Thiocapsa rosea: one gene and its partner. The protein of the gene in region 1 interacts with the protein of each later gene in a pairwise test. Links are inferred from orthologs where the notes say so. Each region holds a gene or a part of one and is shown on either strand. Other genes may lie near its edges. The genes, in order: BDD21_RS21050 and mrdA.

What was found.
Region 2: the proteins of BDD21_RS21050 (region 1) and mrdA interact in binary tests that used the Escherichia coli proteins (3 or more experiments, as listed by UniProt). The link is inferred for Thiocapsa rosea from one-to-one orthologs.

Annotation. Positions count from the first base shown.
Region 1 is NZ_RBXL01000001.1:4,735,748-4,750,741, forward strand. The notes cover bases 6,228-9,257. They hold BDD21_RS21050 (penicillin-binding protein 1A), read right to left. Parts: upstream 8,941-9,257; coding sequence 6,514-8,940; downstream 6,228-6,513. Outside these bases: BDD21_RS21015 (homoserine dehydrogenase), read right to left, coding at 1-65; alaC (alanine transaminase), read right to left, coding at 139-1,341; BDD21_RS21025 (thioredoxin family protein), read right to left, coding at 1,419-2,039; BDD21_RS21030 (protein-disulfide reductase DsbD family protein), read right to left, coding at 2,118-4,157; BDD21_RS21035 (hypothetical protein), read right to left, coding at 4,304-4,528; BDD21_RS21040 (MOSC domain-containing protein), read right to left, coding at 4,525-5,037; BDD21_RS21045 (DUF6279 family lipoprotein), read left to right, coding at 5,236-6,117; BDD21_RS21055 (efflux RND transporter periplasmic adaptor subunit), read left to right, coding at 9,951-10,973; BDD21_RS21060 (efflux RND transporter permease subunit), read left to right, coding at 10,977-14,129; BDD21_RS21065 (REP-associated tyrosine transposase), read left to right, coding at 14,300-14,830. UniProt on the Escherichia coli protein: Cell wall formation. Synthesis of cross-linked peptidoglycan from the lipid intermediates.
Region 2 is NZ_RBXL01000001.1:1,475,466-1,490,387, reverse strand. The notes cover bases 6,482-9,439. They hold mrdA (penicillin-binding protein 2), read right to left. Parts: upstream 8,915-9,439; coding sequence 7,049-8,914; downstream 6,482-7,048. Other genes in these bases: mreD (rod shape-determining protein MreD), read right to left, coding at 9,120-9,439; rodA (rod shape-determining protein RodA), read right to left, coding at 6,482-7,059. Outside these bases: BDD21_RS06855 (diheme cytochrome c), read right to left, coding at 598-1,200; BDD21_RS06850 (DUF1924 domain-containing protein), read right to left, coding at 1,217-1,531; BDD21_RS06845 (cytochrome b/b6 domain-containing protein), read right to left, coding at 1,582-2,196; BDD21_RS06840 (PepSY domain-containing protein), read left to right, coding at 2,342-2,692; BDD21_RS06835 (response regulator), read left to right, coding at 2,692-3,354; BDD21_RS06830 (sensor histidine kinase), read left to right, coding at 3,351-4,745; mltB (lytic murein transglycosylase B), read right to left, coding at 4,715-5,791; more of rodA, read right to left, coding at 5,923-6,481; more of mreD, read right to left, coding at 9,440-9,608; rod shape-determining protein MreC, read right to left, coding at 9,605-10,492; BDD21_RS06800 (rod shape-determining protein), read right to left, coding at 10,512-11,558; BDD21_RS06795 (oxidative damage protection protein), read right to left, coding at 11,900-12,172; mutY (A/G-specific adenine glycosylase), read right to left, coding at 12,169-13,275; BDD21_RS06785 (putative signal transducing protein), read right to left, coding at 13,319-13,645; BDD21_RS06775 (AMP-dependent synthetase/ligase), read right to left, coding at 13,886-14,922. UniProt on the Escherichia coli protein: Catalyzes cross-linking of the peptidoglycan cell wall. Responsible for the determination of the rod shape of the cell. Is probably required for lateral peptidoglycan synthesis and maintenance of the correct diameter during lateral and centripetal growth.

The DNA of each region.
Region 1 (14,994 bases):
AAGACCGTCACGGTGCCGCCGCCGACCGTACCCAAACCCAGAAGTCCGACCTTAACCGGTTCCATTCATGCACCCCTTGTTCGCAAATCGGTGTTCGCAAATCGGTTCGCCGACGCGTACCTCAACCTGTTCGAAAGCTCAGCTCCCGGCACGCGACTCGCGGCGGAACATCTCTTTGATCCCGCGGATCGCCTGGCGAGTACGGTGCTCGTTCTCGATCAGCCCGAAACGCACGTGGCCGTCGCCGTATTCGCCGAATCCGATCCCGGGCGAGACCGCGACCTTCGCCTCCTGCAGGAGCTTCTTGGAAAACTCGAGCGAGCCGAGTGACCGATAGGGCTCGGGGATCGGCGCCCAGACAAACATCGTCGCCTTCGGCGGCTCGATCGGCCAGCCCGCGGCGTTCAGACCGCCGCATAGAACATCGCGCCGGCTCTCGTAGGTGTCGCTGATCTCGCGCACGCAATCCTGCGGCCCCTCCAGCGCGGCGATGGCCGCGACCTGGATCGGCGTGAAGGTCCCGTAGTCGAGATAGGATTTGATGCGCGCAAGCGCAGCGACCAGCGTGCGGTTGCCGCACATGAAGCCGACGCGCCAGCCCGGCATGTTGTAGCTCTTGGACATCGAGAAGAACTCGACAGCGATATCCTTCGCTCCGGGGATTTGCAGGATCGAGGGGGCACGATAGCCATCGAAGGCGATATCGGCGTAGGCGATATCGTGGACCACCCAGATCCCGTGCTCGGAGGCGATGTCGATGACCTTTTGGAAGAAATCCAACTCGACGCACTGCGTGGTCGGATTTCCCGGAAAATTCAGAACCAGCATCTTGGGTTTCGGCCAAGAGTCCTGGATGGCGCGCTGCAGCTCCTCGAAGAAGTCCACGTCCGGCGTGAGGCGCACATGACGCACGTCCGCACCGGCGATGATGAATCCGTAGGGATGGATCGGGTAGGCCGGATTCGGCACCAGGACCGAATCACCGGCTCCCATCGTGGCGAGCGCCAGATGGGCAAGTCCTTCTTTGGAGCCGATGGTCACGATCGCCTCGCTGTCCGGATCCAGATGGACATCGAAGCGATCGCGATACCAATGACAGATAGCGCGGCGCAGTCGCGGGATCCCGCGCGAGACCGAATAGCGATGCGTGTCCTTGCGGACCGACGCCTCGACCAGCTTATCGACGATGTGCTGCGGGGTCGGCTGGTCGGGATTCCCCATCCCGAAGTCGATGATGTCCTCGCCCCGGGCTCGCGCTTCGGCCTTCAACTCGTTGACGATGTTGAAGACATAGGGCGGCAACCGCTTGATGCGGTGAAATTCGGGCTCGGGGGCGACCACTGGACAACCTCTTGACGCTGGGGGTGGGGAAAACGCTGAAGTCTACAGTCCCGCCCGCCAGATTCAAAGCCGACGCATCAGTACTTCACCGAGCACCCGTAGGGCCGAGTCACCGGGGTGGTCACCGGGTTGCCTGCCGCCAGATCGGCCATGGCGAGACGCACGTAGTTGCTCGCACCCGCGATATCAGCCTGATTGCTCGTCGGCTTATCGTCGATGCCGCCCATGTACACCAGGTTCCCTTCGGAATCGATGACGTACATATGCGGCGTGGTCTTGGCATCGTAAGCGCGACCCATGGCCCCGGAGGTATCGAGCAGGACAGCAGTCGGCGCAGCACCGCGGCTGTCGGTCAGGTCATCGGCCTCCGCCGGGCTCACATGCCCCTGCTTGCCCGAGGCCGAGGAGATCACCGACAGCCAGACATAACCCGCTTCGGTCGCCTCCTTCTGCAGGGCCTGCATGTTGCCCGAGGCGTAGTGTTTGACTACGAACGGGCAATCGTGATTCGTCCACTCCAGGATGACCTTCTTGCCCACAAGACCGCCGAGGGTCCAGGTCTCGCCTGCAGTGTCCACGACGCTGAAATCCGGTGCCGGAGCGTCGATCTTCGGGGCCGCGACAGCGACGCCGAAGCCCAGTGTTGCGGCCAAGGCGACAACGCCTACGACGAGGGTGTTCCGAAAAGCGTGCTTCATGGTTCTCTCCTTCTCTCTGGTGGGTGATCAATCATCCGTCTGCACGGGATCACGCAGACGCGACGCCTCGGGCTCGACTCATCCATCGCGCCCGGACGACCCCGGTGCCGACGTGCGAATCGCGCGCAGCACCATGTCCTCGGTCAAGATCTGCGGAAGGACCTGCGGATCCCCGTCGGCCGGATAGAAGACATAGAGCGGGACGCCGTTGCGCCCGTGATCGGCAAGATAGGCGGTGATCGCAGGGTCGCGGTTGGTCCAATCGCCCTTGAGATACAGCACACCGGCATCCGTGAAGCTGCGCGCGACGTCCGACGCGCTCAAGGCGACGCGCTCGTTCACCAAACAGGTGATGCACCATGCAGCCGTCATGTTGACGAAGACCGGTCGGCGCGCATCAATCGCCGCAGCGAGACGCTCCGGCGAATAGGGCTCGCTCGCGAGACCGCTCGCGGACACCTCGCCCTCCGACAGCGTCGGTGCCGTCAGTCGATCGGTTGCCACCCCAAGATACAAGGCGCAGATCAGCGCCGCCGAGGTCCCGGCGAGACCCCAGCGCCGCCGCACCGAGGGCAGCCCTCGCGTGCGCTCGCGTAACCAGAGCGCGAAGGCCAATAGAACGAGACCGCCCAGTACCAGCGCGACCCCCGCCGATCCCGTCTGCACGCTCAGGACCCAGACCAACCAGGCCGCGGCCGCAAACATCGGAAAGGCGAGCGCCTGCTTGAGGGTCTCCATCCAGGCTCCCGGCTTGGGCAGCAGACGGGCCAACTGCGGGACCAGCGACAACAAAAGGAACGGGAGCGCCAAGCCGAACCCCAGGGTCAGCATGATCGCCAACGCGAGCGGCCAGCTCAAGGTGACGGCATAGCCCAAGGCGGCGCCCATAAAGGGCGCGGTGCAGGGTGCGGCGACCAAGGCCGCCAAGGCGCCGGTGCCGAAGGCACCCGCGGTGCCCGATCCCGTTCGGGCGCCACCCAAGCTCATCAGCCGCGCGCCGAGGGTGACCGCGCCCGAGAGGCTCAGCCCGATCACGAAAAAGACGTAGGCCATGAAGACGACGAAGGGCGGGTACTGGAGCTGAAAACCCCAACCGACGGCGGCACCACCGGCGCGCAGGGCCAACAGGAGGACCGCAAGGCCGGCAAAGAACAGGAGCACCCCCGTCGTATAGGCCACGCCGTGGAGAACCCGCTCGCGTGCCGCCTCCGGACCTTGCCCGGACAGGCCATTGACCAGACTCAATGCCTTCATCGCCAGGATCGGAAAGACGCACGGCATCAGGTTCAGGATCAGGCCGCCGAGCAGGGCGAAGGCGAATGCCAGCGGCAACCCGATCGGTCGATCCCGAGCAACCTCCTCGGGGAGCGGTCCACGCACCGCCGCGACCTCGTAGGAGCGTACCTCTCCGAGCGCGTCCGCAACCACCAGCAACCCATCGGGCGCGGCTTGGTCCGACAAGGCACCGGGCAACAGATCGATCCGCAGGTGGCCGTCGAGCAGTCGCCAGGGCTGCTCCGCGGCGTGCTCGATCAGGCCCCATTCGCCGGCGAAGAACCAGGCCCCGTCGATCTCCTCGGAAAGCTCATCCAACGGGATGACGAGACCAAGCCCCGCGCCCGCGACACCGAGCGCGGCACCTTCGATTCGCCCGTTCGGCAATCCCACGCGGGCGGCGGCAAAGAACTCCGCCTGCGCCGGATCGATCGGACCCGGTCTGGCCCCGGCTCCGGCTCCGGTCGGAAGCGTCAGATCGAAGCGGCCCGACTCCGGGATACAGTGCTCCTCGCACACCAGCCAGTCGGCATCCGCGCGGATACGCACGGGCTCGCCGATCGGCCAATCAGCCGGCACGGAGAGGGCGATCAGGTGAACGACGCGCTCGGAGTACCCGTAATTGGCCAAAGGCCCGACCGGGATCACCTCGGGTCGCGGCCAACTCAACGGACCGGCTTCAACCCCCTCCGGCAGCGTCCATTCAACACGCGGCGGATCGCCCGAGTCGCCCGGATTGCGCCAATAGGTGTGCCAGCCCGGTCGGATCTCGAACACCAGGGCCAGATCGACCGTCTCGCCCGGCGCAATCTCGCTCCGCTCCGCGACCAAGCGGGCCGTCACATTCTCGGTCGTAACGAGGTTTGCCGAGATCGAACCCGGCCAGACGAGTAACAGAACCAGGAGGGCGAGGCCCGTTTGGCAGAGCCGGCGACACACCGAGAGGCGACAAGCGATAGACGACGACGGCTTTGTGGACTTGGCCGTCATCATCGACGACGCCCCGCGCGCCGTTCCAGCTTGAAGGCCGTCATATCGTCGACCATCGCCGCATAGGGGATGCGATCGGCCCCGCCGAAGTGCGCGGACGCGCGTATTGTCAGATCGGCAATATCGGACAGGCGTCCATCTGCATCGGACTCCCCGAGCAGACGCTGCAGGCCGATCAGTCCTCCGGACTGGATCTTGAACGGAGCGGCGAATGGGCATCTCATCGCGGAAAAATCTCCTTTCGGTCGATCTCGGCAAGGCATGGAACCACGGCATCTCCGAGCCGGATGATCCCGCCCGTGATCACCCGTGCGTTCAGGCCGGCGTGACCACGCATGGCGTTGTAGCCTCCGGGACCCAATGCGTCCTCCATGCGCGAGCAGGGCGGGCACGGACCCGTTCCTTCGAGCACCGCCGTCCCGATGCGAAATCGTTGGCCTTTCAGTGCCAGGAGGTTGACACCAAAGATGACCAAATTACGCCGCAGCAATGCGGGGTCGATCGGATTCCGGCGCAAGAGCGCACCCAAGACCGCGAGGTGCTCGGCCTGCAGAAGGGTCACACCGCGCGAACCCGATCGGCCTGCGTAATGATCGCCCTCGAGGCCGCGCCCGGCCAACACCGTCACCTCGGTGCAGTGGATCATCTCCGCCCGTCGTGCCGGCCGTCGGCCGATCCACGCCACCTCGCCCGAATGCGGAAATCGGACGAGCAGATCCGAAAGAGAATCCATGCGATGCGCCTGCGTCTCGAAACGTGTGTGTCCCGCCAAGGTCGGGGCAACGCGCATCAGGACAAGACGCACACCTCGCCGGCGGGATCCATTCGGCCTCGGCGCCGTCCAACCGCGGACAGCATCTGCGCGGGCTGCTAAGGTTCACGTCTGCGCTGTCTTTCGACCCAAATCAACCTCAATCAGACGACACTCGATATGCCCCGAATCTTTCTCCCGATCCGCCTCGCCGCGGCCCTCGTCGCGATCGCCCTCACGCTCGCGGGATGCAGCCGTATCGGCATCGCCTACAACACCGGCGATTTTCTCGTGAAGACCTATGCCAAAGACTACCTGGACCTGGAGCAGGCTCAGCTCAAGCGCTGGGAGCCCCTTCTCGGCGCCGAGCTGACCCGTCATCGCGCCGAGGAGTTGCCCTATCTCGCGGCCTATTTCGATCACATCCTCGCGGCCAGCGAGGCGGGTTTCGACGCGAGCAACATGGCCTGCCTCACCGGCGAATTTCGAGATCTCTACAGGCGCCAGGCGCGTTTCGCCGTGAACCTCGCCGCACCGCTTCTGGCCGAGCTGACCCCTGCACAGATCGAGCGCCTGGACGAGCGCTTCCGCAAAGAAGCGGCCGAGGATCGCGCCGAGATTGCGGAGCGCAGCACCACGCGCGAGAAAGAGAAACGCGCCCGACGCTACGTCAAATCCATCGAGGACTGGACCGGCCGGCTGAATGCGGAGCAACAGGCGATCGTCATGGACGTGACCGGACGCATGCCCGACACCCAGGCAAGCCTGGTCGAGTATCGCACCGCCAAACGAGAGCGCTTGATGGCGCTGATCCGGGGCAAGGCCCCAGAGCCCGAGATCAAGCGCTTCCTCACAGATTGGCTCGTCGACTTCAGCGATCTGCCGCCGGATCTCGAGCAAGGGGGACAAGTCCTGGGCGAGCGGATCGGCGAGCTCTTCGTCAGCCTCGGCAAGACCCTCGACGCCAGCCAACAGGATCGCTTGAACAAGCGTTTACGCAGCCTTCGCGATGATTTCATGAAGCTGCAGAGACAACCGAGGATGGCACAGATGACCTGTTGAACCGGCACTGAACCGCGTCTGGAGCGATGTGCTTGGGTGACATGAACTCCGGCCGTCTCGGATCCAACAACCTCGGCGGTTGACGCGGTTCAAGAATCAAAAGATTCAAAAACCGAAACACGAGGATGGGTAGAGCGCAGCGAAACCCACCCTCCCAAGCTGATCATTCGGTCGGGTGGACGAGCGAGAGCGAAGTCCACCAAAGCCCGCGGCGGCGCTGGTGGACTGCGCTGCGCTTGTCCACCCTACTGCGCTTACCCTACGGCGCGTGCGGAGGCAGTTCGTGAATTTGTATTTCTTTCATCTTCTAAACCGCGTCCAGATCCAACCTCTTGAATTCCAAAACCGTTGAGGTCCACACCAAACATCGAATATGGTTCGGGACGCGGTTTAGGCTTAGAACAGGTCGTCCATCACCCGGGGCGCGGATCGGCGCACGGAGGTATCGGCCGGTCTGGTCGGGCCGGCGATCCTGACCGGCTCGGGGCCGAGCAGGGCCTTGCTGAATTCCTCGTTCACCATCTCGAGAATACCGCTCTTGGCCTTGGTTTCGGTCCCGCGGGTCGGGTCGACACGCACCTGCACCATGCCGGGAGGCGGATCCAGCTTCGCGATCGGGAGATCCTCGAGTGCGGCGCCCATGAAATCGACCCACATCCCGAGCGCCGCCCGGCCGCCCTCCTCGCCTCGGCCGAGCTTCTCGAAGTCGTCGAAGCCCATCCAGGCAACGGTGACGAAGTCGGCTTGATAGCCTGCAAACCAAGAGTCGCGCACGTCGTTCGTCGTGCCCGTCTTGCCGACGATATCCTTGCGATTCATGTTTTTAGCACGTGTTCCCGTGCCCGTCTCGATCACCTCGCGCAGCAACGACGTCATCTGATAGGCGATCCGCGGGTCGATCACCTGCGAGGCCGCAGGACCGGCCTCCAGGCCCTGCACCCGTGCGGACGCATCGCCGTAGCGGTACCAACAGTCCGAGCAGGATCGCGGTGCGCGCGACTCGAACAGGACCTGCCCGTCGCCGCTCTCGATGCGCTGGATGAAATAAGGTGTCACGTGGAAACCGCCGTTGGCGAACACGGCATAGCCTTCGGCGAGTTTCATCGGCGACATCTCGCCGGTCCCCAGCGCCATCGAAAGACCCAAGGGCATGGCATCCAGATCGAATCCGAATGCCCGGATGTAGGTCTGGGCATCCTCCAAACCGACACTCTGCAGCAGATTGATGGCGGCCAGGTTGCGCGAGAGCGCCAAGGCACGCCGCATCCGGATCGGCCCCAACTCCTTGCGATCGGAGTTGCGCGGGTTCCAGTCCTGCCGACCGGTCAGCTGCACCGCCTCGTCCTTGATCAGACTCGCCGGTGTCCAGCCCTCGTGAAGCGCCGCGGCGAAGACGAAGGGCTTAAAGCTCGACCCCGGCTGACGGCGCATGTCGACCGCTCGGTTGAACTTGCTCGCATTGAAGGAATAGCCCCCCACCAAGGCACGCACCGCACCGTCCTGCGGCGCGATCGAGACCAAGGCCCCGGAGACGCCCGGCGTCTGCCCGAGCTCCCAAAGTCCCTCGCCGTCCTGCCCCGTCCCGTCCTGCCTCGTCCCGTCTTGCCCTGCCCCGTCATTCAGGAGTCGAACGAGATCGCCGACCGCGAGGACATCCGTCACCCGTCTCGGCCGGGGGCCGCGCCAATTCGCGTTGCGGAACTCCTGTGCCCAGGCCATCTGTTTGAGGCCCAGCGCGACGCGACGCCCGGACCCGATGTAGATCTCCGCCTCGCCGCTGGAGGCGCGCGTCACCAACCCGGGCGTGAGGTCCGGGATCCGCGTGACGGTCTCGAGATAGGCGTCCATGTCGGCATCCGTCGCGCCGTCGAGGTCGATCTTGGCCTCGGCGCCGCGATAGCCGTGGCGTCGGTCGTAATCGCGCAACGCCCGGCGCACCGCTGCCTGCGCGGCACGCTGCAACCGCGCATCGACCGTGGTCGTCACCCGAAAGCCTTGGCTGAGGGCCTCCTCGCCGTAATGCTGAACAACCGTCTGTCGGGCCATCTCCGCGACGTAACCTGCATCGAGATCCGGCTGGCGGCGATGCAATCGGGCCATATCGGGCGTCAAGACCGCGATCTCGTACTCCTCCCGGTCGATCTGACCGAGCTCGAGCATGCGCGAGAGGATGTAGTCGCGTCGCTCCAGAGCGCGCTCGGGATTGGTGACGGGGTTATTGCTGGACGGCGCCTTCGGGATGCCCGCCAACATGGCCGCCTCGGCAGGGGTGAGCTCGTCAAGCTCTTTGTCGTAATAGAGCGCGGCCGCGGCTGAGATGCCGTAGGCGCGATGGCCGAAAAAGATCTGATTCAGATAGAGATCCAGGATCTGATCCTTCGTCAAGGTCCGCTCGACCTGCAGCGTGAGCAAGACCTCGGCGAGCTTGCGCTGAAAGGTCTTCTCCGAGCTGAGTAGGAAGTTGCGGGTCACCTGCATGGTGATGGTGCTGCCGCCTTGGGCCTTGGTGCCGGTGGAGGCGAAGCTCAGCAAGGCGCGGCCGATGCCGATCGCATCCACCCCGCCGTGCTCGAAGAAGCGCGCATCCTCGGTCGCGAGAAAGGCGTTGACCACGAGCGGCGGGATGTCTTCGTAGGCCACCGGCCGGCGGCGCTCGATGCCGAACTCGGCGATCAGCCCCCCGTCGCTGCTGAAAACCCGCAGCGGCTCTTCGAACTTGACCTGGCGGAGACTCTCCACACTCGGAAGCTCCGGGGCATGGACCGACACGAAGATACCGGCGCCGAGCAGACCCAATGCAAGCAGTTGCAGGGGCGCGCCCAAGACGCCGAGAAATCCGAAAAACCAACCGAAAACGGAGCGGCTGCGCCGTGACGAACGCCGATCGCCGCGATGCTTGTTGCGTGCGACACGCGCCGAGGGCCTTCGGACCGTCGAGCGGTTCCCGGGCTGCACAACACCTCCGCCGGATCCCGGCATCGCGCTATCGGACTTTCGGTTCAAGTGCCCCTCCGCCCGCCTCGCCCGGTCGACGCGGATGTCTCCCGGGCGCTGCAAGTCTCTTCATCATTGTTGTCGAACGCGATTGTATACCGTGCGCCCGTGAGTTTTTCGGAAAGCAGGGTGAGTTCCGCGCGGATCGGGGCCAAGACCCACCGACGAGGCGTAGCCCATCCTCGGCGAGGTGGCGCAACGCAGGCCCGGCGTGCGCGGGGCCTGCGATGCGGCGAAAAACCCACGTGCGCTCGGTATACACTAGGGCTCTCCGAGCCTGCCGCGCTCGACCGGGCGCTGCACCCGATCCGCTCATCAGAGCGTCGTCGGCGAGTCCGATGGCGTCGGGGCATTGGCCTCGATCATCGTTTCGGCCACATCGGCAGTGTTCAGCTCGACGCCCGCGGCTGCCCGGGTACGCCGGATTCATCCGGCTCCCGGGGACGGGCGACTTCAGTCGCCCGAGCGCGCCACCGCGGCGGACTGAAGTCCGCCCCCTGGGTGCCGACTCAAGTCGGCGTACCCTGGGTGCCGACTGAAGTCGGCGTACCTGGGCGTGCGGCCGGAGTTTCGCGTCTGGTTGGGGAACCCGAGAGGGCAAACAGGGGCTGGAGGGCCTCGTTATTTCGACCGGCCACCCAAAACCTAGCAAAAGCGCGTGACACCCGCTCCGCGGTGTCACGCATGCCCCGCGGCGCTCTGCGCCACATTCCGTTTTATGGCCGCAGTGACGAACACGGCAGGAGAGAGTTTGTGAAGCGCGAACCGGATTCGACCCCCCGCGGTGCCCTTTCGGGCCGGGGGCCGACGCGATACTGTCTGCGGAAATCGCACGTCTCATGAGCGTTCGTCGACTCGCCGCGTCCGCGGCTTTTCTGTTGATGGCCGCACTCGAGGGTGTCGCCGCCGACATCTCCGAGCCGACCCTGGTCACCGCGGTCCCCGCGATGCGCGAGATCGCACTCGTGGGATTCACCCGCGCCCTCGCCGAAGCACCCTTAGTCGCGGAAACGGACGGACGGGTCCAAGTGCTCTTCGCCGATGTCGGCGACCGGATCGACGACAGCGGCCGCTTCGCTCAACTGGACACCACGTTCCTGCAGCTCGATCTCGAAGAGATCGCCGTCCAAGAGGAGCGTCTGCGCTCGCAGGTCGACTACGATCAACGCGAGGTCACCCGTTTTCGGGAGCTGGTGCGTCAAAACAGCGCTTCGGCCTCCCAATTGGATACGCTCGAGCAGTCCCTGCGCGACAACAGCCATGCCTCGCGAGCGCTGGACGTCAAACGGCGCATGCTCCAAGAGCGGCTCGTGCGCGCGACCATCTCGGCCCCCGTCGGCTGGTCGGTCACCGCTCGCAATGTCGAGCTCGGACAATGGGTGCGCGGCGGCGAAACGGTCGGACGTGCCGCGGATTTTTCGACCCTCTTAGTCCCCTTTGCGCTGACCCCGGAGCAATTCGTTGCCCTTGAGCAGACGCGCTCGGATCTCGCCCTCGAGGCCATCGATGTCGGCAACACAGCCGATCGTGCCATCCCGGCGCGGATCCACCGCGTCAACCCCGGTTTCGACCCCGAGACCCGCAAGATCGCCGTGGAGCTCGCCCTGACCGATAGGGTCGAACTTGCCCGCGGCGGACTGCGCATGCGTCTGCGCCTGCGCCTGCCCGAGGCCACGGGCGCCGTCAGTCTCCCGCCCTCCGCGATCGACTCCAGCTACGAGGAATCCTGGATCATTCGCGAGAGCGGGGAGCGGGTCTCGGCGCTGCCGCTCGGACCCGACGCGCTGAACCCGGATCTAGTCAGGGTCACGGCCCGGGGGCTGAAGCCCGGCGATCGGGTTCGCATGGTCGGGAGTCGCTGAGCCGTGCGCGCCGTCGTTCGCTTCACCCTACGGCAGCGGGTTCTCTTCAACCTGCTGTTCGTCTTCATGATCGTCGCGGGCGTCTTCGCGCTCGATGCCCTGCCCACCGAGCGTTATCCCGAGGTCAACTTCGGCAAGGTCATCATCACCACGGTCTATCCGGGTGCCTCCCCGCGCGATGTCGAAGCCTTGGTGACACGTGAGATCGAGCTGGCGCTCGACGGGCTGGAGCATGTCGAGTTCATCCGCGCCAACTCGGTTCGCGAGCGCTCGACCCTGGTCGTGAAGTTTCGCGACGATACCGATTACGGCGCGCTCTACGACGAGCTGCGCTTTCGGGTCCTCAGCATCCTCGAACGTTTTCCCGAGGGCGTCGATCCGCCGCGCTTCGACCTGATCCGCACCTCCTTCTGGCTCCCGGTCGTCGCGGTCAACCTGGTAGGCGATCGCTCCAACCGCGCCCTGTCGCTGATCGCCAAAGAGCTGCAGATCCGCATGGCCCAGATCCCCGGGGTCACCGAGGTGAAGCTCGACGGGGAGCAGCGTCGCGAGTTCCACCTCTTTCTCGATCCCTGGAAGCTCAAATCACACGGCGTGAGCCTGGATCAGGTCGCCGCGGCCCTGCAGGACGCCAACGTCACCCTCCCGGCCGGCGACTTCAGCGACGGCACCGGCGAGTACATGGTGCGTGTGGACGAGCGCTTCCGCACGCGTGATCAGGTCGTGTCCACCGTGGTGCGCAGCGACGCCGACGGCTCCTTCGTCACCGTCGACGACCTGATCTCGGACGCCGCCCTCGGCTATCGCACCCCGGGCGTCATCACCTCCGCCGACGGCAAGGACGGTGTCGCCCTGCGTCTGCTCAAGGCCAAGGGCGGCAACGCCATGGAGATCTACGCCGCGGCCGAGGCGATCCTCGAAGAGGTCGCGCCCCTTTTGGAGCAGGAAGGGATCGAGGTCGTCCTCACCCAGGATTCAACGACCTACATCAAGGAGTCGATCCAGACCCTCGGCTGGAACATGATCATCGGGATCCTGCTGGTCAGTTTGATCCTTTGGTACTTCATGGGGATACGCAACGCCGGCCTGGTCACCGTCGGGATTCCCTTCTCCTTCATGGTCACCGCCGTTCTGATGCAGTTGACCGGCAACTCGCTCAACGAGATCACCCTCTTCAGCTTCGTGCTGGTCTCCGGGATCATCGTCGACGACGCCATCGTGGTCGTGGAGAACATCTACCGGCATGTCCAGGACGGCGAACCCATCGAGCAAGCGATCATCGAGGGCACCGCGGAGGTCGCCTGGCCGGTGATCTCCGCGACCGCAACGACCGTTGCGGCCTTCCTGCCGATGCTCATCATGACCGGCTCCACCGGCGAGTTCTTCGCGCTCATCCCCAAGGCCGTAAGCTTCGCCATCGTCGCTTCGCTGTTCGAGTGTTTGTTGATCCTACCCCTGCATTACCTTGATTTCGGACCGCGTCCGAAGGCACATGCAGCCGGTCAAAGCGCGAAACAGATCGAGCGGGAGAACCGCTTGATGCGCCTTCTGCGGCGCATGACCGAGCGCCTGATCGGGGTCACCATGCGCTTTCGGGTGCTGAGCCTCTCCGTGGTGCTCGTAGCCTTCATCACAGCCATCGCCGTCCTCGGCGTCTCGATCGCCGGCATTGCACCCCTGGTGCGGATTCAGTTCTTCCCGGACGACTACACCACCTACTACGCCTTCGTCGAAGGCCCGCCCGAGACACCGATCGCGCAGACCCACGAGCGCGTCAAGGCGATCGCCAGCTTCATCATGGCCGACGGCCCCGGCTACGCACGCTCAGCCGCAGGCTTCGCCGGCTTCACCGTCAGCGAGGACTACGAGGACGAGCCCGGCCGTCATCTGGGCACCGTCATGGTCGCGCTGCCGAGCAAGTCCGATCAAGCCTTCGACGACCCGCTCGCGCATCTCGACCGGATGCGCGAACGCCTGATCGAGCAGTTCGCCGAGCCCGGGGTCAAGATCCGGGTCCGCGCCGAGAAGGACGGCCCGCCGACCGGCAAGGACGTCAACATCCAGATCGCAGGATCGAGCGAAACGTCCGTGCGGGGCCTGAGTGCGGACCTGTTGCAGCGTCTGCGCGATCATCCCGAATTCGGCCCCGATCTGGTCGATCTTCAGGACGATCGCGGCGTCCCCTCGCGTGTCTTTCGGCTTGCCGTCGACGAGTCGCGTGCGCGTGAGCTCGGCCTCACTGCGGGTGATGCGGCACGCATGGCCGCGTCGGTCCTGGACGGGCGCTACATCGGCAAGTACCGTCTGAGCGACGAAGAGGTCGACCTCAAACTCCGCGTCGACCCCGCCTACCTGGATGCACCCGAAGCCGCGCTCGATATCCCGGTCCTCGAGCACCCCTCCGGACCGGTCCTGCTGCGCGACATCGTCCAGCCCATCGCCGAGGTCCAGCCCGGCGAGCTCAAACGCTATCAACGCCAACGCAGCCTCACCGTCACGGCCAATATCCGTTCCGGCGCAGCCATCTCCTCCGCTCAGGTCACCGCCTGGGTGCGTGCTCAGTATCCGGAGCTGCGCGCCCTTTACCCCGGGGCTACACTGGTGTTCGGCGGCGAATTCGAAGAAACACAACGCTCCTTCGACAGTCTCGCGCGCGCCTTCGGCCTCGCCGTCTTGCTGATCTACCTCATCCTCGCAACCCAGTTCAAGTCATACACCCAGCCGCTGATCATCCTCTCAGCGGTCATGTTCTCCATCATCGGAATCGTCTTCGGCAAGGTCGTCACCCAATCGCTCTTCACCATCAACAGCTTCATCGCCATCGTCGGCGTCACCGGCGTGGTCGTCAACGACTCGCTGGTCCTGCTCGCCTTCATCAACCAACGCTACCGCGACGGACTCGACCGCCACGCCGCCATTCGAGAAGGCGTGCGCCTGCGCCTGCGCCCCATCGTCCTCACCACCCTGACCACGACATTGGGGCTCATGCCGATGGCACTCGGCATCCCCAGCTACTCCGTCATCTGGGGCTCCATGGCATCCACCTTCGTCACCGGCCTCGCCACCGCAACCTTCCTCACCCTCTTCATCGTCCCCGTCGCCTGGGACCTCCTCACCGAATGGGACGAAAAACGCGCCGCCAAACGCGCCCAATAACAACACAAACCGTAGGATGGGTAGAGCGAAGCGAAACCCATCCTCCCCGCGCCAACGCACAAACAACTAAAACACAGCGAAACCCAGCAACCCCACCACAAAAAACACCACCTCGTGTATACTTACCCAACCCCAGCACTCCCCGCCCCGCTCAACACGAAACACCCCGAATGACCAACTATCGCCGCTGCCGAGTCCCCGGAGTCGTCTACTTCTTCACCCTCCGCCTCGCAGATCACGCAGGAACCCTCCTCACCGATCACATCGACCCTCTACGCTCCGCCTTTCGCACTGTCCGCACCCGCCACCCATTCGAGATCGATGCGATCGTGATCCTGCCCTCGCATCTCCATTGTCTCTGGTCCCTGCCGGAAGGAGACAGCGATTACAGTCTCCGTTGGCGACAGATCAAATCAGCCTTTTCAACGGCAATTCCGGCAGATGAAATAATCACCGCGAGCCGGCGCAGAAAGAACGAGCGAGGCGTTTGGCAAAGACGTTTCTGGGAGCATACGGTCCGCGACGATCGAGGTTATGCCACAAGGTTTGACTATATTCATTACAATCCGGTGAAACACGGTTTTGTCGACAGGGTTAAGGATTGGCCTTATTCGTCGTTCCATCGTTGTGTTCGGTTGGGCGTGTATTCGGAGGATTGGGGCGGTGGTGATCTGGAGGATCTGGATTTGGAGGAGAGTTGAGCCTGAGCGGATTCGATCCGGTGGGCTGCGCGGGTTGGGTTTCGCTGCGCTCTACCGATTCCTGTCCGGCGATGTTGGAGTTTGTAAGGATGGGTTTCGCTGAGCTCTAGCGATTCCTGACCGGCAATGTTGGAGCTTGAAGGATGGGTTTCGCTTCGCTCTAC
Region 2 (14,922 bases), 3.3 Mb from region 1 along the record:
TGCAGGGTTTGCGGCTCGCCTTCGGTGAAACGGCGCTGGATTGCCGGTGCGTGCCTTCGAGAATTCCCCTCTCCTTGCCGCACGTCATTCCCTCCCCGCGGCGCATCGATCAGCTTGTCGGTCTGCGCCCTGCAACATGACCCCGCGGCAGGCGTGGCTCGGGACGTCCCCATCGTGCGAGCCCAGCCTGTCGCAGCCCCGGCCCGCGGCCCCGTCGTCCGGCCGTCTACACGATTTCCGGCAGTTGACCGCTTCGTGCCGTATGCAAGGGTTTGATGCGGTTGATGATCTTGGTCATCTGAAGCCTCACCTGCCGGGTGATGACCGCTACGGTCCCTGGAGCACGCCTCGCGCGGCGCTCGACTGCGTTGCAACTCGTTGACGTAGAAGTACTAAGCGCCGCCTCGTTGCGCCTCGCCGGGCACCGCGCGGGACGCACTCCAGGGCCGTTCAACTGCCGGATCTAGGTTAAAAGGGTTAAGGTACTCATGATTTCTGTCCAATCCGACTGGTCCCCGCGGACGGACGACGTTCCTGCCGTACCCGGCCACACGGGATGCGGTCGAGGTCCGCTCTCGACGCAGTCCGAACAGGCGTTTAGTCCTCCCAGCGCCCATGACCGGGAATGGAGACCTGTTTTTCGTTGTAGATGCCCTCGGCGGCGCCGCGGTGGCAACTGTTGCATTGGCTGAAGCTGCCGACCTTCGGGTTGCCCGTCACCAGACGGGCCGGGATCTCGTCATGCTCATGCATGAAGTAACGGGTCTCGGTGATCCGCGGTAGCGACGTCCCATCGGCCTGCACCGATTGATTCGCGCTGACGGCAAAGGCCCGCGAGCGCGAACGCTCGGCTTGGTCGGCCGAGTTGTTGAGCAGGAACGCGGTGATATCGGTGCGGACCTCGTCGGTCAGCGAGGCGTCGTCGCCATAGTGGTTGCTCAACCCGGCGGGACTCATGATCTGCGTCCAGGCATCGCCGGGCAGCAGACCCGGCTGATAGGCCATGTGGCAGGAGCCGCACTCCTCGCTGTAGGTCGCATTCACGACCGGGGCGACATCCGGGCGCGACTTCACCCAACCCCCGCCTTTCTCGCGTTTCTCGTGATCGTCGTCGTCGGAATCGCCGAGGGCCAGGCCGACTGCGCCCAATGAAAGGAAGGCGATGGCCAGCATGGCGATCGTTTTTGTCGATGTCTGCATGGGAGTCAGCTCCTGATTACTGGGTTTCGATATAGCTGATGAAGTCGCTCTTCTCCTCGGGGGTGCATTCGCGCCCGAGGGTCCAACGACAATTGCGCAGCAGCCATTTCTCGACCTTGGCCTGATCCGTCAGACGCTGCGGATTGACCGAGGGCGCCAAGGGCTCGATGGTCTTGTTGGTGACCGCGTGTCGGCCGGGCTTGGTCAGGTCACGGTTGTGGCAGGTCACGCAGCTGCGCGCGGGCGAGCCGTCGGTTTGCGGGTATTCCTTTGTCCAACCCGTGGCGCCCGCCGTCGCGTCGCCGGCCAAGGACGCGATCGGAAGGGCCATCGCGCCGGACACGATGATCAGAATGGCGAGAATCGGTTTCATGTCGCGTTTCATTGAATTTCCTTCCGCTTCAGTCCGGTGATCATGCCGCCGATCAGGTTTTCCCGATGGGACAGGCTGGAGAAGATGACGCCGGCCACGTGGGCGACGATGAGGACGAGCGTGAGATTGGCCATGACCTCGTGGACCTCCTCGAAGAAGTGGCCCCAAGACCCCGGCAGAGCGCTCATCATCGGTGCCAACGGACCGGAGAGTTCTTCCGCGCCGTAGACCGCCAGACCGCTCAGTCCGGTCAAGACGACCGCGACCATCAGGGCGATCACCATGGCGCCCCCGGCCGGGTTGTGGCCGAGATAGCGTGGTGCGCGCAGCCGCAGGGCGTCCCGGACATAGGCCAGGACGTCGCTCGGCTTGCGCACGAAATCGCTGAAACGCGCGTGGCGGGTGCCGATCAGGCCCCAGACCAGGCGCACGGCGATCAGGGCCAAGACCAAGTAGCCGGCCCAGACATGCACGCCGAGGAGGTCGTCCTCGACGATGAAGGCGGTGGCGAATCCGCCGGCCAGCGCCCAGTGGAAGATTCGGACGAGAGGATCCCAGACGCGGACGCGTTCCGGGCTTTCGTGTTGGGTGATCGCCGGTGCGATCATGGCTTCGTTGGTCATCTCATTGCTCTCCTGATCTCTGCGTTGACAAGGGTTCGGCCGCGATCGGTCGTGGCCCGGGTGCAGATTACGAGGGAGAGCCTGACGAAACCCTGTGAGGCATTGTCAGCGAACGGTCAGCTTGGTTCGGTCCATAATGCATCCCATGAACACACTGCGCTTGCGTCGCCGACTCTTGGCCGCCGTCATGGTCTCGACCATGGCGCCTGCAATGTCCCTCGCGGGCCACCGTGGAAGCGAGGGCGCCGATCGTCATGATCACGACCGCGCCAGACAGGCGCTGCAGCAGGGCGAGGTTCGATCGATCGCCGAGATCCTGAAGCGAGTCGAGGCGCAGGTGCCGGGCGAGGTCATCGAGGTGGAGCTCGAGCGCAAGCGACGCTCCGGAGAAACGCGCTGGGTCTATGAGATCAAGCTCATCGCCCCGGACGGGCGACTGCTGGAGGTGTTGGTCGACGCGCCGACGGCGGAAATCCTTGTGGTGGAGGAGGACTGATGCGCCTGCTTCTGGTCGAGGACGACACGCGTCTTGCCGAGGGCCTGATCGCCGCACTGACGGGTGCGGGTTTTGTCGTCGAGCACGAGACCGACGGCGAGGTTGCCTGGTTCAAGGGCGATACCGAGGGCTACTCGGCCGTGATCCTGGACCTTGGACTGCCGAGCATGGACGGGCTCTCGATCCTGCGCAAATGGCGGGCGAACGGGCAGCGTTTTCCGGTACTCATCCTGACCGCGCGAGGCGATTGGCATGAGCGGGTCGAGGGTATCGACGCCGGTGCCGACGACTATCTGCCCAAGCCTTTCCGGATGGAGGAGCTGCTGGCGCGTCTGCGCGCCCTGGTGCGCCGGTCCGCCGGTCAGGTCAGCGCGGTGCTCGTCAACGGCCCGCTCGTTTTGGACACTCGGCGGATGGCCGTGACGGTCGAGGGTGTCCCGATTCATCTCTCCCCGCAGGAATACCGTCTCGTCAGTTATCTGATGCAGCATGCCGGCCGCGTCGTCTCCCAGCTCGAGCTCACCGAGCAGCTCTATGCCCAGGACTTCGAGCGCGAGTCCAACGCCGTCGAGGTTTTGGTCGGACGCGTGCGTCGCAAGCTCGGGGTCGATTTGATTCAGACGCGGCGTGGGTTCGGGTATTTGGTCGAGGATGCGTATTGAACCGCGTCCGGCCCCGCCGCTCTCTACGCGCCCGCCTCTGGATCGGAGCCGCACTTTCCATCACGCTGGCCCTGGCGGTGGCCGGTCTCGGTCTGCTGACCCTCTTCGAGCGCCATGTCGAGCGGCGTATCGGCGAGGAGCTGCGCGCGCAGCTCAACCAGCTTGCTGCGGCGATGACCATCACGCCGGAGGGGGAGGTTCAGCTCGCGCGTGAGCCGGCCGACCCGCGTTTCGCTCAGCCCTTGAGCGGGCTCTATTGGCAGATCGACGGCCCGGCGCGGCCGGGGTTGCTGCGCTCGCGCTCGCTCTGGGATCATCTGGTCGAGTTGACCGACGACGACCTGGATCCGGGCACCGTCCACGCCCACGAGGTCATGGGTCCGGACGCGCAGCGCTTGTTGGTGCGCGAGCGTCGGATTCGCCTGCAGGCGGCCGGCGGGCTGATGCCCTTGCGCCTCATGGTCGGGGTCGATCGGGCGGAGTTAATCGCGGCGCGGGATGCCTTCGCGGCCGACATGCTTCCCTATCTTGCCCTCATTGCACTGGTCTTGGCGCTGGCGACCTTCGTTCAGATCCAGACCGGTCTTGCGCCGCTCGACGCGGTGCGACGCGGTCTCGGCGAGATTCGCACCGGCCGGGCGCGGCGGCTCGCCGAGGGCTACCCGGACGAGGTCATGCCGCTGGTCGGCGAGGTCAACGGGCTCCTCGAGGCCCGAGAGCAAGCGATCGAGCGCGCGCGGGCCTGGACCGCAGACCTCGCTCACGGACTCAAAACCCCGCTGAGCGCGCTGGTGGCCGATGCACAGCGCCTACGCGAGCAGGGCAATGCGCCGCTGGCCGATGATCTGGAACACTTGGCGATGGGGATGCGACGGCGGGTCGAGCGCGAGCTGGTGCGTGCCCGGTTGCGCTCCGGGGCCGACATCCATCAGGCCGGCGCCGATGTGGTCGAGACCCTTCACCGACTGCTGCGCACGCTGCAACGCACCCCGGAGGGCGCGCGCCTCGACTGGCAGCTGGTCGCACCCGCGCAGGCCCGGGCCGCGGTCATCGGCGACGATGTGCTGGAGCTGCTGGGAAACCTGCTCGAGAATGCAGCCAAATGGGCGCGGACCGAGGTGGATATCCGGGTGAGCGTCGGCGATCGCATCGAGATCGATATCGAAGACGATGGTCCCGGTGTCCCGGCGGAGCAGACACCGCGGCTCGGCGAGCGTGGTTTGCGTCTCGACGAGCGCAGAGAAGGCAACGGCCTCGGACTCGCGATCGTGCGGGATGTCGTCGACGCCTACGGCGGGGTGCTCGACTTCGCGCGCGCGCGCACAGGAGGACTCTCTGTCCGGGTCCAGCTGCCGCGGGATCAGTCCGAATCATTCTCAGCGGATTCATGAGCGTCCGCAGCGCTTGGGTCAGCGGCCGTCCCGCTGGATGTCGCTTTCGAGCGGTTTTCCCGGATCTCTTCGCTGAGCTGATAGACGGCCATCGCGTAGAGGTTGCTGTGGTTGTACCGGGTGATGGCGTAGAAGTTGCTGAGCCCCACCCAGTATTCGTCTTCGACCCCGTCGAGCCGGATCAGGCTCGCGGGGACGTCGGCCGACAGGGTCTCGTCCCACGCGACCCCCGCGGCGCGTAGGTCGCCCGCGGTCGTGTCGGGCAGGGCGGGGCTCTTCTCGACCACCGTGATCCCGGCGGGGACGCCGGAGCGCAGCTCCGCCGCAAAGGCGACCGGCTCGCCGGGGCGCCATCCGTGCTGTTTGAAATAATTGGCGACGCTCCCGACGACGTCCGCGTTGCTGCCCCACAGGTCGCGCCGACCGTCTCCGTCGAAGTCGATCGCATAGTTGCGATAGCTCGAGGAGATGAACTGTGGCTTGCCCATCGCCCCCGCATAGGAGCCGACGGCCCCGAGCGGATCGAGCTGCTCTTCGCGACTGAGCACGAGAAACGCCTCCAGCTCCCGGCGGAAGAAGGTCGCCCGCCGTGGATAGGAGAACCCGAGCGTGGTCAGCGCATCGATCACCCGATGCTTGCCCACATTGGCCCCGTAGTTGGTCTCCACCCCGATGATGGCGACGATGATTTGCGGGGCGACGCCGTAGTCGGCCTCGACGCGCGCAAGCAGATCGGCGTTCTCGCTCCAAAAGGTCACACCGCCGGCGATCCGCGCGGGCGTGACGAACAGCGCCCGATAGTCGCGCCAGGGTTTGGCCTCGTAGGGCCGATTCATGGCGTCGACGATGGCCTGACTGTAGCGGGCATTCGCCAGCACGCCTTCGAGATCTGCCGAATCGAACCCGTGGCGCTCGACCATCTCGCGCGCGAACACATCGGCCTCAGCGGCATAGCTGGCCGGCTCGGCGTGCAGCTGCGACGCGACGAGCGCCAAGCATCCTGCGACGAGGCATCTTGCGAAACACAACTGACGGGCGACGGGCATGGAAGGCACCTCGTTGAATGGTGTTGACGTCGGACGCGACACGTCGCGCGAAGCGCTCCCGCCGGGGCTGCGCTCATCGACGCGTCGCATGGGTCGGGCCGCTGCCGAGACTCTCCGTACCATCGCAGGCGTCACCCGCGAGAGCGTATACGATGGGTGTGTATCCCCATGATGATGCCGAATCCAACCATCAGGGTCACCATCGAGGTGCCGCCGTAGCTGATCAAGGGCAGCGGAACACCGACAACCGGCAGCAAGCCGGTGACCATCCCGGTGTTGACGAAGACGTAGACGAAAAACACCAGGGTCAGAGCACCGGCCAAGAGACGCCCGAAGCGGTCTTGCGCCCGTGCGGCGATGACCAGACCGCGCAGGATGATGAAGAGATAAAGGGCGAGCAGGGCCAGGATCCCGGTAAACCCGAACTCCTCGCCGATGACCGCAAAGATGAAGTCGGTATTGCGCTCGGGCAGGAACTCCAGATGCGACTGGGTGCCGTTCAGCCAGCCCTTGCCGTCGATCCCGCCCGAGCCGATCGCAATCTTGGACTGGATGATGTGATAGCCGGACCCGAGGGGGTCGGACTCCGGATTCAGGAAGGTCAGCACGCGATCGCGTTGATAGTCGTGCAGACCGATCCAAACGAGCGGCGTCACGGCGGCGGCGACGGCCGCGAGCGCGAGGATCATGCCCCACCCCATGCCGGCCATGAAGAGCGCCACCACGCCCGCACTGGCGACCAACAGCGCGGTTCCCAGATCCGGTTGCTTGGCGATCAGCACGACCGGGATCAGGGTCAGCACGGCCGAGAGGACCACCCACACGAGCTTCGGCGGCAAGGCACGGGCGCTGAGCAGCCAGGCGAGCATCATGGGCACCGCGAGCTTCAGAAGCTCCGAGGGCTGAAAGCGCACGAAGCCGAAATCCAGCCAGCGCTGCGCCCCCTTGCCGATATCCCCGAACAGAAGCACCGCAATCAGCATCGCCACCCCGACCCCGTAGAGCAGCGGCGACCAGCTGCGCAGCCGCGCCGGGGGGATCTGTGCGACCGCGATCATCAGGGCGAAGGCAACCCCCAGCCGAATCAACTGCCGCTCGACCGCGACGGGATCCTGATCGCTCGCGCTGAAGAGCACCATCAGGCCGAAACCGCACAGCGCCAGCAGGGCCACCAGCAGGGGGGCATCCAGATGAATCCGTTGCCACAGACCGCGATGTCCCCGATACAACGCGTCATCCGGAAAATAGCTGCTCGATCTAATCGCCACGCTCGCCTCCGACATCGGTCAAGACGGTCGCGCCGCCCAGGTAGGCATCCATGATGCGACGGGCGACGGGCGCCGCGGTGGCGCCGCCCCCGCCGCCGTGCTCGACGATGACCGCGATGGCGATACGCGGATCTTCCACCGGCGCGAAGGCGACGAACAAGGCGTGGTCATGCAGGTGCTTGGGGAGTGTCGCGGCATTGTAGCGTTGGTTCTGGCCGAGGCTGAAGACCTGGGAGGTCCCGGTTTTGCCGGCGATGCGGTACTCGGTGCTGCGGATGCGCCGGGCGGTGCCGGATTCCACGACCTTGGCCATGGCGTTGACGATCTGGTCCCATTGCTGTTTCTCGCCGAGCTCGATGGTATGCGAGAGCATCGGCAGCTGCTCGGCCGCGGGCGCACCGGGAGCCTGTGCCGCCCGCGCCACCTGCGGACGAATCACCTTGCCGTGATTGGCGACCGCGGCCGTGGCGACCGCCAGTTGCAAGGGTGTCGCCAGGAAGGACCCCTGACCGATGCCCACGATCAGGGTCTCGCCCGGAAACCATGCCTGCTTGCGAACCCGTTGCTTCCATTCGCGCGACGGCATGAGTCCGCCCAGCTCGCCGGCGACATCGATCCCGGTCAAGGACCCGAAGCCGAAGTCCGAGAGAAACCCCGAGAGTCGGTCGATCCCCATCCGGTTGGCCAGATCGTAGAAATAGACGTCGCACGACTGCACCAGCGCCTGCTCGAGGTTCACGGCGCCGTGACCGCCGCGGCGCCAGCAGCGAAACCGATGCGAGTGTCCGGGCAGACTGAATGCGCCCGAGCAATAGGTCGCGCGTCGCGAGGTCGTCACCCCCGCGGCAAGGCCGGCGAGGGCGACAAATTGTTTGATGGTCGAGCCCGGCGGATACTGTCCGCGCACCGCTCGGTTGAACAAGGGCTTGTCCGGCGAGCTCAACAGGGCCTGATAATCGGTTTGACTGATCCCTTCCACGAACAGATTGGGGTCGAAGCTCGGGTTGCTCACGAGGGCCAGGACGCCGCCGTTGCGTGGATCGATGGCAACCACGGCCCCGCGCTCCTCGCCGAGCGCCTCTTTCGCCACCTGCTGCAGGCCGATGTCCAGATACAGATGCAGATCCTTGCCGGAGACCGGCGGGCGGCTCTCGAGGGTCCGGATCACCCGGCCGCGGGCGTTGACCTCCACCTGCTGGTAGCCGACCTGCCCGTGCAGTAGCGCCTCGTGAGCCTTCTCCAAGCCGCTCTTGCCGATGAACTGGCTCCCCGCATAGTTACTCTTGTCGATGCGGGCGAGCTCCTGCTCGTTGATCCGTCCGACATAGCCGAGCACATGAGCCGTGTGCTCGCCGAGCGGATAGGTGCGCACCAGCTCGGCGCGGATGTCCACGCCGGGAAAGCGGTGCCCGTCGACCGCGAACCGCGCGACCTCCGCCTGGGTCAGATTGAGCCTGATCGGCACGCCCTGGAAGCGCATGCGTTGACGCTTCTGACGCTCGAAGCGGTTGCGATCCTGTGGCTCGATCCGGATCAACCGGGAGAGTCCCTCGATCGTGGCCTCCAGGTCGCCGACCTTCTCGATCGTGATGTCCAACGAGAAGGACGGGTGGTTGTCGGCGAGCAGCACGCCGTTGGCGTCGTAGATGAGTCCGCGTGCCGGCGGCAACGGCTGGACCTTGACCCGATTGTCGCGGGACAGGACGGTGAAATGGTCGTGTTGATCGACCTGCAGATGGACCAGACGCACCACGACGAGCGACAAGGCGGCGATCGCGAGCAATCCGGCGATGAGCGCTCGGATCGAGACGAGGCGGGCCTCGCGTTTGCGGTCTTCCAGATTCGCTTCGAGCATTAAACCGCGCTCGGAGTGACGGTCGAGGTCGGTGGGCGGATCTTGCCTTTGCGGGTCCCATCAGCCTTGGAGTCGGCGCGGTTTAAGGATGTCAAATTCAAAATCATATATTTTTTAATATTTTAAACCGCGCCGACTCCAGAGGTCGACAAGTCCGGCGGGGCCGATCCCATCCAAGAACCTCGCGTACCGCGCCGGGCGCGGTTTAGACCAAACCGACACGGCGTCCGAGATCGCTTAGGATCACGAAGAGCCAGGGCCAGAGCAGCAGACCCAGCAGGGTCGACACCCAGTAGACCAGGGAGGGTATCGGCTGGCCGGTTGCCGCCACGACCCACAGGTTGAGCAGCCGCTCGACCAGCAACAGGACCCACACGAAGAGCGACTGTTGCCACAAGGGGAAAAGTCGGATCCGTTGATGCAGCTCGACCGCGGCATAGGCGACGAGCGAGAGCCCCAGCGCATGCTGCCCGAACAAAGATCCCGAGGCGACATCCAAGGCCAAACCCGCGGCGAAGGCCGAAAAGACCCCGAAGCGCTCGGGCACGGTCAGGCACCAATAGAGCGTCACGAGCGCGACCCAGGGTGGCCTGAAGGCATCGATCCCGGCCGGCATGGGCAGGATGGAAAGGAACAGGGCGACCAGCACACTGGCGAGGATCAGCCAGCCGCCGCGCGGCGGAGCGTCGGTCATCGTACGGCGCCTTTGCGCGTCTCGGCACTCGTTTCGGCGCCCGGCTCGGCGTCGGTGAGGGCTTGCTGGCGCATCTGCGGATCGAGGGTCCAGACCAACAGGACCTCGCGGCTGCGGTCAAGCCGGGCGGTTGGCTCGGCCAGCACGGTGGTAAAGGGATTATCCGGATCCTGACGCACCGTCGTGACCCGCGCCACCGGGTAGCCCGGCGGAAAGCGCTCGCCCATCCCCGATGTGACCAGCAGATCGCCCTCGCGGATATCGGCATTCTTGGGGATGTAAAGCAGCTCCAGCTCCTGTCCCACGCCTGACCCGGCGGCGATGCTGCGCAGACCGTTGCGATTGACCTCCACCGGGAGTGAATGATCCGAGTCGGTGATCAGCAGCACAATAGACGAGAAGGGATTGGTGCGGATCACCTGTCCCATCACGGCATTGGCATCCAACACCGGCTGCCCCACGAAGACGCCCGAGCTTGTCCCTTTGTTCACCATCACCAGCTGCCGCGAGGGCGTGAGATCCACCGCGAGGATCTCCGCGATGAGCACCCGCTCGCCGATGTTGAACGACGAGCCTAGCAGGTCGCGCAATCGCATGTTCTCGGCCTCGAGCGACTCGAACTGCTGCAGGCGAGCCTTCAGCAGCAGGTTTTCGCGATTCAGTGCGGCATTCAGGGTCCGCAGCTGTGCTGCGTCCGTGAGCTGCTCCTGCGTGGAGCGGATGAGTGCGGACGGCACGTTCACGGCCAAATGCAGCGGATGGGCCAAAACGGACAATAGCGAGCGCACGCGGTCGAGATGGTCGAACCGGTGGTCGGCGATGATTAGGCCCAGCGCGCATACCACAGCCAGGGTGACCCGGAGGGCGGGCGACGGACCGCGAATGAACAGCGGTTTGATGGGATCACTCGGTCGTAAAGAGATCGATTCCTCGTGCGTCGATCATCTCGAGCGCCTTGCCGCCGCCGCGCGCGACACAGGTCAAGGGATCTTCGGCCACGACCACCGGCAGCCCCGTCTCTTCCTCGATCAGACGGTCGAAATCGCGCAGCAGTGAGCCGCCGCCGGTCAACACGATGCCGCGCTCGGCCACGTCCGAGCCGAGCTCGGGCGGGGTCTGCTCCAAGGCCATCTTCACCGAGCCGACGATCGCCGCAAGCGGTTCCTGCAGGGCTTCGAGGATCTCGTTGCTGTTGAGCGTAAAGCTGCGCGGGATACCTTCTGCGAGATTGCGCCCGCGCACCTCGATCTCCAGCACCTCGTTGCCCGGAAAGGCCGAGCCGATGCTGTGCTTGATCCGCTCGGCCGTGGCCTCGCCGATGAGGGTGCCGTAGTTGCGCCGGACGTAATTGATGATCGCGTCGTCGAAGGTGTCGCCGCCGACCCGGATCGATGCCGAATAGACGATGCCGTTGAGCGAGATGATGGCCACCTCGGAGGTGCCCCCGCCGATGTCGATCACCATGCAGCCACGCGGCTCGTGGACCGCGAGTCCGGCACCGATCGCCGCCGACATGGGCTCTTCGATCAAAAAGACCTCGCGCGCCCCGGCCCCGGCCGCCGACTCCTTGATGGCGCGACGCTCGACCTGGGTCGAGCCGCAGGGCACGCAGATGAGCACGCGCGGGCTGGGGCGAATCATGCGCGACGCATGCACCTTATGAATAAAGTACTGGAGCATCTTCTCGGTGATCGTGAAATCCGCGATCACACCGTCCTTGAGCGGGCGAATCGCCGTGATGCTTTGCGGCGTACGACCGAGCATCAGCTTGGCCTCTTCGCCCACGGCGACGACCGTCTTGCCTCCGCCTTTGCGCTCGTGACGGATCGCGACCACCGACGGCTCGTTGAGGACGATCCCCTGGTCACGCGCAAAGATGAGCGTGTTGGCCGTACCCAAATCGATCGAGAGATCGTTCGAGAAGATTCCACGAAGACTTCTGAAGAACATCAGGTGCGTACCTTGCGGGAGAAAGAGGAGATCGCCGGCTCTCCCGCGGGCATCCTGGATCAGGATCCTCCGGGAAATCCATCGGAAAACGGCGAGCTAATCTAACAACGCAAGGGAGGATCGGCAAGGCGGGTGTTCACGACAAGACCGAAGCGCTCGGATCGGCGGCCGGCCCCGTTCGGATTGCCGGCGAACGCTGATGGTGCAGCACGGCAGATGTTTCGAGACCGCTTGTTGTCGTTGTCGTAATCGTGGTCGTATCGATGGTCGATTACGACAACGACAACGACAACGACAACGAAAATAATTTCGGACGGTCTCGGATTCTCCGCGCCGCTCCGCTAGCTTTTCGGCGGGACGTAACCCTCGGGCATCTCCGCGCCTTCGCCGAAGAAATATTTATCCATCTGCTCTTCGAGAAATTTGCGTGACTTGGGATCCATCGGACTCAGGCGATTCTCGTTGATCAGCATGGTCTGGTGGCGCAGCCAGTCCTGCCAGGCCTGCTTGGACACATTGGCGTGGATGCGCTTGCCGAGTTCGCCCGGATAGGGCGCCCGATCCAGGCCCTCGGCCTCGCGGCCGAGCTTGACGCAGTGAACCATGTGAGTCATGAGACGTCTCCGTGTGGTTGCGCACGAACGGGCGGTTGCGCTCGGCCGGCTAGAAAGTGGTCCAGGATGCCTTTCACCGGCGCGGGCGTACCGAGAGAAGCGAGATCGGCACGGTTCAGCCAGCGCCGATCGGCGTCGTCGGCAACGCGAGCGGGTGTCGCGTCGAGCTGCACGAGTGCGATCCGGATATCCAGATTGAAGTGGGAGAAGGTGTGACGGCGTGCCCCGATCATTTCAACCCGCGCGGGCGCAACACCGAGGCGAGCGAGACACCAGTCGCGCGGATCGGCGTCCGGCGCAATCTCGGGCAGACTCCAAAGTCCGCCCCAGATCCCGCTCTTGGGCCGACGCTCCAGCAGGATCTCCCCGGCCGGATCGACGAGGATCAGCATCAGGGTTTCGCGCTCCGGCGGGTTGCGGCGCGGGCGGGGTGTCGGGAGCTCGGTCTGACGGCCCGAGCGGCGCGCAACACACCGCTCCGAGACCGGACAGCGCTCGCAGGCCGGGGCGCGACGGGTGCAGAGCGTGGCGCCCAGATCCATCATGCCCTGGTTGTAGGCGCCGACCCGGTTCGCCGGCGTCAGCCGCTCGGCCAGTGTCCAGAGCCGATCGAGGACAGCACCTTGGCCGGGCCAACCCTCGACGCCGAAGGCACGCGCGAGCACCCGCTTCACGTTGCCGTCGAGGATCGGATGGGGCTGGTCCAAGGCGAGCGAGAGCACCGCACCGGCCGTGGAGCGGCCGATGCCGGGGAGCGCGAGCAAGGGCTCGATCGTTGCGGGGAAGACGCCGCCGTGCAGATCGCGAATCAGACCGGCGGCACGATGGAGATTGCGGGCGCGGGCGTAGTAGCCGAGCCCGGACCAGAGGGCCATCAGGCGATCCTCCGGCGCCTCGGCAAGGTCCGCCACCGTCGGAAACTGCGCGACGAAACGCTCGAAATAGGGGATCACGACCGCGACCTGCGTCTGCTGGAGCATGATCTCCGAGACCCAGACCCGGTAAGGCGTCGGGTCGCGCTGCCAGGGCAGGTCCTTGCGCCCGTGCCGATCGAACCAGCCGAGCACGGCCTCGCTGAACCACACCGAGGGGCCTGCGCTCATCGCCTCTCCCCATCCTCGGTGCGAGGAGACGGGGCTGTCGCCTTCACGATCCAGCCTCTTCGCGCGCCTGTCCGCAGTTCCAGCAGACATCGAAATCGCCGTCCACGGACTCTTCGCAACCGCTGCAATACCAGGTTGCGGTGCTGCTCGGACGCCGCGCATCGGCCTGAAATCGGCTGAGCAGCTCGCGGCCGCGTTCGAGGTCGTCGTCCTCCACGAGCCAGAGCGTAGGACCGATGTCGGCAGGCAAGCCACCCGCGGCACCCGCGAGATAGTCGCCCAAGATGACGGCTTCGACGAGATGCCGATCCAAAAAGTCCAACAGGAGTTGGGCCTCGATGCGATCTCGGGCCTGATAGAGTCGTTGCATGGGGCTACGGGACCGGCATGATCGCCGCGGAAGCGGGGTGCAGAGCGGGGGAAGATGGAGCGGGTGATGGGAATCGAACCCACGCTATCAGCTTGGGAAGCTGAAGTTCTACCATTGAACTACACCCGCTTTGATGGGTTAGTGTAGGCGCTGCACGCCGCGCAATCAAGAAGGGCCGTGGATGCGCCGAACGCCGAGCTCACTCGTAAAGTGAGCATCTCACTCTGGACGCGGTTTAGATCAGGCATCCATCCCGTACATCCCCTCGATCTCGTCGCGATAGCGTGTGACCACCATGGCGCGCTTCACCTTCATGGTCGGCGTCAGCAGGCCGTTGTCGATGGACCAGGGCTCAAGCGTCAGGGTCACGCGCCGGATCTTGGCATACCCCGGAAAATCGTGTAGCGCCGAGCGTATCCGCTGGAGGATCAGCTTGTTGAGCCGAGCGTCGCGCAGGCTTTCCGAGCGCTCGGGATCCAGGCCATGCTCGCGCGCGAGTCCGGGCCAGAGGTCTGCGTTCAACACCAACAACGCCGTGAGATAGGAGTGCCCCTCGCCGAGTACAACCACCTGCTCGAACAAAGGGTCCATCGCGATCGCCATCTCGAGGTCGGCGGGCGGGACCTTCTCGCCGTTGGACAAGACCAGAATGTCCTTGAGGCGTCCGGTGATGTAGATGTGTCCGTGCTCCAGACGCACCTGATCGCCGGTGTGCAGCCAACCGTCATGCGTCAGCACCCGGGCGGTGGCCGCGTGGTTGTTCCAGTAGCCGAGCATCACGTTCTCGCCCTTCACGAGCAGCTCGTCCTGTGCCCCGATGCGCAACTGAAGCCCACGCAGCGGCACACCCACGCTTTCCGGGATATTGTCGTTGAGCGGATTGAAGCTGATGACGGGACTGGTCTCGGTCAAGCCGTAGCCCTGCAGCAGGGGCAATCCCAGACCGATGAAGGTGTGCGCGACCGGGGCCGGCAGGGGCGCACCGCCACTTACGGCGACACGCAGCGCTCCACCGAGCTTGGCGAGGACTTGATCGGCGACCTTGCGGCGCAGCAACGGCCAGAGCAGCATCAAAGGGTGCCAGCCGCCGCGCCCTTGCGCACGCAGAAAGGTCCGCCACCCCGCGGCGACGGCGAGCCGGAACAGCCAGCGCGCAGGCGCCGGGCGAGCCTCCAACTGGTCCTGGATGCGCTGGTGGACCCGCTCGAAGACCCGCGGGACGGCGATGATGACGGTGGGACGAATACTCTGCATATCCTCGGCGAGCTGCGCGATCG